Regions from separate parts of the Enteroscipio rubneri genome, predicted to be linked through region 3. Evidence: predicted binding sites of a transcription regulator. Region 3 holds the regulator's gene; each other region holds the start of a gene.

Region 1 (3,258 bases), 450 kb from region 3:
GCCCGGCGGCTACGCGACGCAGGTGCTGGCGGATCTCGGCGCGACGGTGATCAAGGTCGAGGACACCGGTCTGGGCGACTTCATGCGCCACGACTATCCCACGATGGGCGGCGGCATTTCCTACTACGTGACCGCGCTCGGCCGCAACAAGAAGTCCGTGTCGCTGAACCTGAAAGACTCCGAGGTCGTCGACTGGTTCCTGAAGATGGCCGCTGAAGCCGACGTGATCGTCGAGAGCTTCCGCCCCGGCGTCACGAAGAAGCTGGGCATCGACTACGAGTCGGTCAAGGCCATCAACCCGGGCATCATCTACTGCTCCATCTCGGGCTACGGCGCCGAGGACCCGCGCTCGAAGAAGGCGCAGCACGACTTGAACATGCAGGCGACGAGCGGCTACCTGTCGGTCAACCACGGCTCCATGTCACCGCTGCACCTGTGCGACCTGTCGTCGGGCATGGTGGCCGGCCAGGCGATGCTCGCGGCGCTGTACGCCCGCGAGGTGACGGGCGAGGGCTCCTACATCGACACGTCGATGTTCGACTGCTTCGTGTGGTGGAACTCGCTGCTCGATTCCCGCTGGTGCTTCAACGGCGGCGAGTGCAAGCGCGAGGACCTGGAGTACCCCTCGACGGCCTACAACGTCTACGAGACCGCCGACGGCGGCAAGCTGGCCCTCGGCATGGTCGAGGCCAAGTTCTGGGAGCCGTTCTGCGACGCCATCGGGCATCCCGAGATCAAGCCGACGGGTCTCATGCGCGAGTGGGAGGCGCCCGAGGCGTTCGAGGTCGTGCGCGAGGCCATCAAGTCCAAGACGACCGCCGAGTGGATGGAATGGCTCGAGGACAAGGACTTCTGCATCGCCAAGGTGAATTCCAAGACCGAGGCTGTCGAGCAGATTACGCGCGAGAACCCCGAGGCGTTGGCCTGGGTTGAGTTCCCGCGTGTGGGCCGCGTGCTTCAGACGGGTCTGCCGCATCACATCTCCACCATTCCGGTTGAGATTTCCGAGTTCGAGGAAGTGTCGCCGCTCGGCGCTGACACGGCCGAGTATCTCAAGAAGGTTGGAGCCGACGATGCCACGATCGCGCGCCTGAAGGAGAGCGGTTCCATCCGTCTGGGCGACGACATCGAACCCGAAGAGGATCGCGCACCCATCGCGCCTCGCTAAAACATGCCGTAAGGCGTTCGGTCCGATCGGCGCGAAGGGAGTCGCGGCGCGGGCCGGGCCTTGCAACTGGGGGAGGGGCACTTGATGGCGACCGCAAGGTCGCCATCGCCCATTTCCTGGCCGAACCGCCGGGTTCTGCAATCATATATAACCTGGCCAACACCCTTTTCTCGTTGCCGAAACTCCATGGTCTGTTCGCTTGCGCATGCGATGGCATTGTGCGAACATACGTTCTTGCAGTGATGTGAAGCGTGAGCCGGCGGTGCTTGCGCGGATGAGCGGAGGGGCGAAACCTATGACGGAGAGGCGGCGGCCAGCAGGCGCGCATCGCGTGGTCTTCCATTCGGACATGAACGCGTTCTACGCGAGCGTCGAGCAGGCCGATCGGCCGGAGCTGCGCGGACGCCCCCTGGTCGTCGGCGGGCACGAGGAGCTTCGGCACGGCATCGTGCTGGCGAAGAGCGCCGAGGCGAAGGCGGCTGGCGTGAAGACCGGCGAGGCGCTGTGGGAGGCGCGCGCAAAGTGCCCCGGGCTCGTGGTGGTAACGCCGCGCTACGGGCTGTACCAGAAGTATTCGCTGCTCGCACGGCGCATTTACTACCAGTATACCGACCTCGTGGAGCCGTTCGGGCTCGACGAAGCCTGGCTCGATCTCACCGGCTCGCTGCGCCTGGCCGGCGCCGGCGCACTCGAGACAGCCGCCGAGATCAGCGAGCGCATGAAGGCCGAACTGGGCTGTACAGTGTCCATCGGCATCTCATGGAACAAGATTTTCGCGAAGTTCGGCAGCGACTATCGCAAGCCCGACGCCATCACGGCCATCACGCCAGAGAACTATCGCGATCTCGTGTGGAGCGCTCCAGCCGGCGAGCTATTGTATGTGGGGCGCGCCACTCGGAAGAAGCTGCATTCGTCGGGCATCGACACGATCGGCGACATAGCCCGTGCGTCCCCGGAGCTGCTGCAGCGCAGGCTGGGAAAGATGGGTGGCGTGCTGCGCGCGTTCGCCCGCGGCGAGGACGAGACGCCGGTGAAGCCCTACGACGCGGCTCGCAACGAGGTGGACCACACGATCAAGAGCTACGGCAATGGTTTGACAGCGCCTCACGACATCGCGACTCCCGAGGATGCGAAGGCGCTCATCTACCTTCTGTCGGAATCGGTGGCGCAGCGCCTGCGCGAGGGGCGCGTCCGTGCCTCTACCATCGCTATCGGCGTGCGCAGCGCGGACGACCTGGTCAGCTACTCGCGGCAGACGACGCTCGCCCGCGCGACGAACGTGACGGGCCGCATCGCGCGCACGGCCTGGGAGCTGCTCGAGGCGAACGAGCCGCTCGACGAGACGCGTCCGCTGCGCGGTCTGCACGTGCGCGCCTCGGGCCTGGAGCCCATGGACGCGCCCCAGCAGCTAGAACTTGCTCTCGATCCGCGTCTTCACATGCTGGAGGACCTCGACGAGACGATCGACGATCTGCGCCGCCGGTTCGGAAACACGTGCGTCCAGCGCGGAGCCGAGCTGCTCGACGAGAGCTTGCTCGACCTCGACATCAAGCGCGATAACGTGATCCATCCGGTCGGGTACTTCTAGCGCGAGGCGGGTTGGACGGAGGCGACGCAGGCCGCCGAAGCCGAAGGACGCCACACGGCACTGGTGCTGTCGGAGTTGTGCGGTTTTGGCGCCATCAGAGCGAAGGGTTCTCCGCAGCGTCGGGATGGTGAAGCGTTCGGCCGCGGCCCGTTCATCCTGACATGCAGCTAAAAAGCCGAATTCTGTCAAAAAAACGAGGTATGGGAAGCCCGAAGCCGGTTTTCGGGCTTCGTGCGAGGGACGTGCGGGAGGCCTCGGCTGTGTTCGCCCAGGTTGCGCGACGGCGGCTAGGATCCGATGGCTCGCCAGCCTTCCCCTACCTCATTTTTCTCGCAGAATTCGCGAATTTTGCTGCCGAACCAAGATTAGCGGGTCGCAGGCTCGCTCGCCTTGCGCACGGAGCGGAAGGGGGAGTCCGTGCTCGCGTTGTACGCGGGAAGCGAAAAAAGGTCCGGCTCATTTTGCGCGCGGGGCGCGGAGGAGTGGTCCAGGCTCGCGTTGT
Region 2 (3,258 bases), on a different contig from region 3:
CCTGTATCTGCTTGCGAGCTCGTCACGCCTTGCTTTGTCGATTGCGTTCTGAATATCTTGACAGCACGCGACGACTTTGTCTGACTGGGAAAATGCGCGAACGGAACCAGCGATGACATCGCTGGCGACACTCTCGCATATAGATCCCGAAAACCGAGAGATCCATTCGGATGAAAAGCGATAATGCCGCCTTGCATCACGAGGGTCGTCCATATTGAGCCCTGGGAAATATACCTGAATGGAATGGCGAAGCGGCCGGTAGGCGTAATTCCGTGAACCGCGGTCGAAAAAGGTTTCCTCAAGAACCTTGTCTAGTTCTTTATTGCTCTTGTCCAAAGCGACTACGAAGGCGATGCCCGTCAGTTTTCTGGCAAGTTCATCAGGATTGACGGGGTACGCGCCGTCGTCGTCTGATGTGACGGCCACAAGCGGCACGTTTCTGATTGGTTTTGTGAGATCGTTGTAAAACTGATTGAAAGTATAAGGTTGTCCGTAAAAGCACTTGTCAATGAAGAGGGCGTTTCCGTCAAGGGGATCCTCGCCCGATATGCACGCTATCCCCTCGGTGTCGAGCAGTTTTCTGATGCAAACAGGAACATTGCGCGGAGGGGTTTTAACGTCGGATCGCATATAGGTTGGATCGATGCTGTAAGACACCTGCACGGTTATACTGTATACGCCTACGCTCGATTCTGTTATCCCGACGCAGGTGTGCCAGGTGCGCCACCAGCTTTCCGAGTCTTGCTCGCTGTAGTCCATAGCCCAGTGCTTTGGTATGCGATCCCCCTCCATGATTCTTGTTGTCAGCGAGGAAGAAGGAGCGTCGATATCCATTGTCCCCTGTGCGAAGCTTTTCGAGAGACGGACGGATCTTAGCGGCATGAAATCGTCGGACGGATTTGAGACCCACGGCTCTAATGACTTCTGTATTTCTCCAAGAATGACACTGCTCGATATTTTTGTTGATGTTGCGCCTTTGCGGGATCCTCATGTTTCGAGCGAGCTAGCCATTGCACTGCGAAGTATCAATGCTGAATAGGCGCTCAATCTCATGCCCTGATTCCACTTCAGAGCGGTGGAGATATCGAAGTCTATCTGTCTGGCTGGAGACGGTAAACGGTTGCCTCTCTGCCGTCGTTCTTTCTCGACTATCCAGTTTTGAAAGACATCTACGATGACGGGCCAAATTTCAAATTTGGCGTTGTCCGGATAGGCTTCAAACGTTGTCGCGTAGAACAAGGTTGTGTTATTGCGCCGCGTTATCATAAGGGAGCCTTCCGATCTGCCTGAGGCCTATCTTGAGCGATGTATCGTAGAACCGTTAATCGCATTTTAATAAGAATATTACGCTATAAATCATATTTGAACCATAGCATCGCATGCTCGCTTTTCTTTGCTTTGCGTGGCGGTAGATATGGTCCGGTGAAGCGTAAAAACAAAGTAATCCCTTGTGAATTAAAGTCCATGTGGTTCGTATTACGATGGATCTCGCAAGAACGCGAGGCGCGAGGACGAACCTCCCACCTCGTCGCTTCCTACGCTCGGTCTTCTTTTTCGTCACATCCCATGCTCCACTATGGTAAAGTATGCCCATGCATTCTGCGAAGGGACATACTGCCGTCGAACAGCGCTGGCGCCTCCAGCTCGCCGTTGCGGCCGTGTGCCGTTCCGTCGCCCCGCGCCCTGCGGACTCGCTCGCGTCCGCATTTGCCGCGAAACCGACCCCCGAGGCCGACGCGACCGCCTATCGCGCCCTTTCCTATTATTCCTATCGATACCTCTAGCACATGGGTTTGCCCGTGGTGCTTCGTCGGTGTTGTGCTGACGGGTGCCGCGCCCCGGCAAAGTCATGTGCGCCTCCTGCGAATCAGCAGGTAGCGTTGGAGTGTTTCACGTAAAACACTCGTTCGCGCCGCTGCGAGTAGCACGACCTGTAGGTATATGATCGAGAAGGAATCTCCCATGATCGAGAAGATATGCATGGTACTCATTTTCGTCGGCGTGGCGGTGGGCGTCGGCATTTACTGCCGACGACATACCGGAAGCGTTGACGGGTTCATTCTGGGCGGCCGCAACGTAGGTCCGTGGCTGAGCGCGTTCGCGTTCGGCACGAGCTACTTCTCCGCCGTCATCTTCGTGGGCTACGCCGGCCAGTTCGGCTGGAAATACGGTGTCGCCGCCACGTGGATCGGCATCGGCAACGCCATCCTCGGCAGCTTGCTGGCCTGGTGGGTGCTCGGCCCGCGCACGCGCGAGATGACGCATCGCCTGGGCGCGTCCACGATGCCCGAGTTCTTCGGCGAGCGCTACCAGTCGAAGGGTTTGCGCATCGCGGCCGCGGCCATCATCTTCGTGTTCCTCATCCCGTACACGGCCAGCGTCTACAACGGCCTGTCGCGTTTGTTCGGCATGGCGTTCGGGCTGCCGTACGAGTGGTGCGTCATCGGCATGGCGGTTATCACCTGCGTGTACGTGGTGCTGGGCGGTTACATGGCCACCGTCATGAACGACTTCATCCAAGGTATCGTCATGCTGTTGGGCATCGTGGCGGTCATCGTGGCCGTGCTGGTGAACAACGGCGGCTTCACCGAGGCCCTCACCACGCTCTCGCTCATCCCAGCCGAGGGGTCCGAGATGGCCGGCCCGTTCGTGAGCTTTTTCGGGCCGAATCTGCCCGACCTGCTGGGCGTCATCGTGCTGACCAGCCTGGGCACGTGGGGCCTGCCGCAGATGGTGCAGAAGTTCTATGCCATCAAGAGCGGTCCTGCCATCAAGCAGGGCGCCATCATCTCCACCGTGTTCGCCATGATCGTGGCCGGCGGCAGCTACTTCCTCGGCGGGTTCGGCCGCCTGTACGGCGGGCAGGTTGAGATGACGGCCGCCGGCACGCCGGTGTACGACTCCATCATCCCCACCATGCTGTCCACGCTGCCCGACCTGCTCATCGGCATCGTGATCGTGCTGGTGCTGAGCGCGTCCATGTCCACGCTGTCGTCGCTCGTGCTCACGTCGTCGTCCACGCTCACGCTCGACCTGATCAAGGACAACCTCGTGAAGAACATGAGCGAGAAGAAGCAGCTGTCGTACATGCGCGTGCTGCTGGTGGTGTTCATCGTGATCTCGGCGGTGCTGGCGCTCGTGCAGTACAACTCGTCCATCACGTTCATCGCGCAGCTCATGTCCATCAGCTGGGGCGCGCTGGCCGGCTCGTTTTTGGGCCCCTTCTTCTGGGGGCTGTACTCGCGCCGGGTGTCGCGC
Region 3 (3,258 bases):
GCGATCGTAGACTTCAGACGATCCATCGGACTTGATGACTATAAGCGGAGTGTCGCCAAGCCGCTCATAGGTAGTGAAGCGATGACCGCATTCGAGGCATTCACGGCGCCGACGAATGGTCGCACCGTCTTCGGATGGTCGAGAATCGACAACTTTCGATTCGGAATGACCGCAGGATGGACAGCGCATGGCACTCCTTCTGTCAGCGTTTTTTCCACCCTAACATACTAGATATTGTGGTTCAATGAAATCGATGAAATCATTGGAAAGAGCGTCAAGGCCGATGATGGTTCGGACATGTCCATACCCAATGTGTTCATGTCGGTGCCTGCGGCTATGTCCCGATCCTTTATGAGAAGGTCGGGCGCGCATCGCCCTCGCGTAGTCGATGCCGGCCGATGGGGCTGGTCGACTTCAAGAACCTCGGAGGGGAAATATCAAAAGCGATTCGATCATCGCAAGCAGAGCGACGGAAGGCTTTTGTTGATGTCCTCCATGAGGGTGTGTTATAAAGCAAGGAACAACCCAAAAAACGCCGTTGCGCAGAGCGTGAATCCGCCAACGGTCGCCTGCAGGAGGTTCATACGATCGAAGGGTTTTCCCGCTGCGTCTCCTGATCGCAGCTCTGTAACGAACTGCGATCTGAGAACGTTCCTATCGATTCGACCGAGTTTACTATGATATCCGAAGCAGGAACTGTCTGAACTTGGGCTCGATGGACGATCGCTTTGGTACGGCCCGGGAAATACGATAATCTCGGCCTCATGCTCGGCGGTCTCGATCGCTTCCAAGCGAAGAGCGGACGTTCCCTCGACAAGATATTTCGTCGCATATTTCTTCATTTTTACCCTCCTGCTCTTGCGTAGAACCTTTGTTCGCGTATATAATAGGTCGAACAAAGGTTCATGTCAAGAGACTTTAAAACATTTGTTCGCTAGTAGTATCGGACGACGAAAGGACGACCCTATGGCCGAGAAGGTAACGAAGCGCCAGCAAGCGGTGCTCGACTGCATCGAGGAGTGCATCAGGGAGAAGGGGTATGGTCCTACCGTGCGCGAAGTATGCCAGAGCCTCGGGCTTTCCTCCCCTTCAACCGTCCATGTGCATCTTAAGGCGCTCGAACAGAAGGGACTCATCAAGCGCGATCCGCTCAAATCGCGCTCGATAGCGCTCACGTATCCGCTTGAGGACGCGGCGCTTGCCACGAATGTCATCCAACCTTCGTTCAGCAAGATCGTGAACGTTCCGCTCGTCGGTAACGTTGCGGCCGGTTCGCCCATCCTTGCCGAAGAGAACATAACCGACACGCTTTCGCTTCCGACCGATATCGTGGGCGACTCCCCTTCGTTTTTGCTGTCGGTACGCGGCGAGTCGATGATCGAAGCGGGCATCAACGATGGCGACTACGTGGTCGTGAAGGAGCAGCCTGTCGCCGACAACGGCGATATCGTGGTCGCTCTGGTCGATGACGGTGCAACGGTCAAGCGGTTCTACAAAGAACAGGGGCACGTACGTCTGCAGCCGGAGAACTCCACGATGGAGCCTATCATCACGACTGATTGCTCGATTGCTGGCAAGGTTGTCGCGGTGTTCCGTCGGCTTTGATAATCTTGGTCGATATTGCATGAAAGAAGCCGACTCGCCGGTTTGCAATCGGCGAGTCGATGTCTGAATGCGCTCGATCAACCGGGTCGGTGCGTGCATGTGGTCGACTTGATAGGTTGGCCGCATAGTCCAGCGAGACTGGATGCGTGTTGGTCGAAAAGCTCGCCTTCTGAATACGTCGAATGCTTCAGTTGCTTTCCGAGAACGCGCGGAATAGGCCGGCGTATGAAGGAGCGGCCAGCATGACAATGTGCGTGCCGGCTTCCTCATGCGTTTCCGAGAGAATACGGCAACGCTCGTGGGCAACGGATACCAAATCCCCGCGATCGTAAGGTATGACCACGTTCATATGCGTGTCGTGCGACGACGCGACGCGGGCTATATGGGAAACGAGCTCGTCAACTCCCTCTCCTGTTGCCGCCGAGACGAACTGCGCCTGTGCGTAACGAGATCGCAGTGCCGCGAGTCCTTCGTTATCAAGCACATCGCACTTGTTAAACACCAGCACACGCTTGATGTTCTGGGCCCCGATCTGCCCGAGAACATCCTCGACAGCAGCTATCTGGGCTTCGTACTGGTCGGAAGAGGCGTCGACAACGTGCAAGACGAGATCAGCCCCCGTAATCTCGTCGAGTGTCGACTTGAACGCTTCGACGAGCGTCGTGGGGAGTTTCTGGATGAATCCAACAGTGTCGGTAATTGTGATCTCGCGGCCTTCCGGCAGCTCGAACCTGCGGGTCGTCGAGTCGAGCGTGGCGAACAATTTGTCGTAGGCGAGGACATCGGCATTCGTCAGTCGATTGATCAAGCTCGACTTGCCGGCATTGGTGTAGCCGGCAAGAGCCACCTTGTACATGCCGCTTTCGTAGCGGCTCTCACGCTGTACGGCCCGAACCTCAGCCAGATGCTTGAGCTCGCGCTTGATGGAGGTGATGCGCTTGCGCACCATGCGCCGGTCAACCTCGAGCTGGCTCTCCCCCTCTCCGAAGCGGGAGCCTACGCCACCGCCCATTCGGTTCGAAGCAAGGTGCGCCCACATACCGCGCAACCGCGGCAGCAAATATTGGTTTTGTGCGAGGCGCACCTGTAAGCGGCCTTCCTTGCTGTTGGCATGAAGCGCAAAGATGTCGAGGATAAGCGCTGTGCGGTCAATTATCTTCACAGGCTTGCCCACCGTCTTCTCAAGGTTGGCTTGCTGCGACGGCGAGAGTTCGTCATCGAACACAACAAGATCGGCGCTATGAGCTCGAGCAAGCTCAGCAACTTCCTCGGCTTTTCCCGTGCCCACGAAGGTACGCGGATTCGGCGTGTCGAGTTTTTGGATCGTGGTGGCTACAACATCGGCCCCGGCTGTATCGACAAGGCGTTCGAGTTCGGCAAGCGACGAATCGATCGGCCAGTTGGCGCCCGGTCGGTCGACGCCAACAAGAACGGCTCGCTCGCGATGCTGCTCGGAGATGGGGGTCATCCCCCGCGTGATGACGGATTCAAATTCGGACATGGGGGCAATCCTTTCAAAACAGACCTCAGCGTCATCAGAGGATGACGCGTGCATGGTATGCATCGTAACCGATGCGGCGACGCCCTGATCAGGTACGTCGCATCGAAGAATTTCTATGCAAAGGCCGGTTTTGTCTGCATGCGGCTGCTCCT

Evidence for each region. The regulator LexA, encoded in region 3, represses DNA repair genes until DNA is damaged. The targets are predictions, from matches to a motif close to CNAACANNTGTTNG.
Region 1: ABGT83_RS04330 (DNA polymerase Y family protein) is a predicted target of LexA. The motif match lies at 1,390-1,403, and genes of this name have one in related genera.
Region 2: ABGT83_RS11450 (sodium:solute symporter family protein) is a predicted target of LexA. The motif match lies at 1,897-1,910, and genes of this name have one in related genera.

Annotation. Positions count from the first base shown of each region.
Region 1 covers NZ_CAWVIN010000002.1:217,761-221,018, forward strand. Annotated here, with positions in the region: gene ABGT83_RS04325 (CaiB/BaiF CoA transferase family protein) at 1-1,168, shown strand, start outside; gene ABGT83_RS04330 (DNA polymerase Y family protein) at 1,464-2,756, shown strand.
Region 2 covers NZ_CAWVIN010000003.1:1,066,644-1,069,901, forward strand. Annotated here, with positions in the region: gene ABGT83_RS11445 (hypothetical protein) at 1-759, opposite strand, end outside; gene ABGT83_RS11450 (sodium:solute symporter family protein) at 1,963-3,258, shown strand, end outside.
Region 3 covers NZ_CAWVIN010000002.1:669,502-672,759, forward strand. Annotated here, with positions in the region: gene nrdR (transcriptional regulator NrdR) at 1-189, opposite strand, end outside; gene lexA (transcriptional repressor LexA) at 967-1,605, shown strand; gene hflX (GTPase HflX) at 1,793-3,106, opposite strand.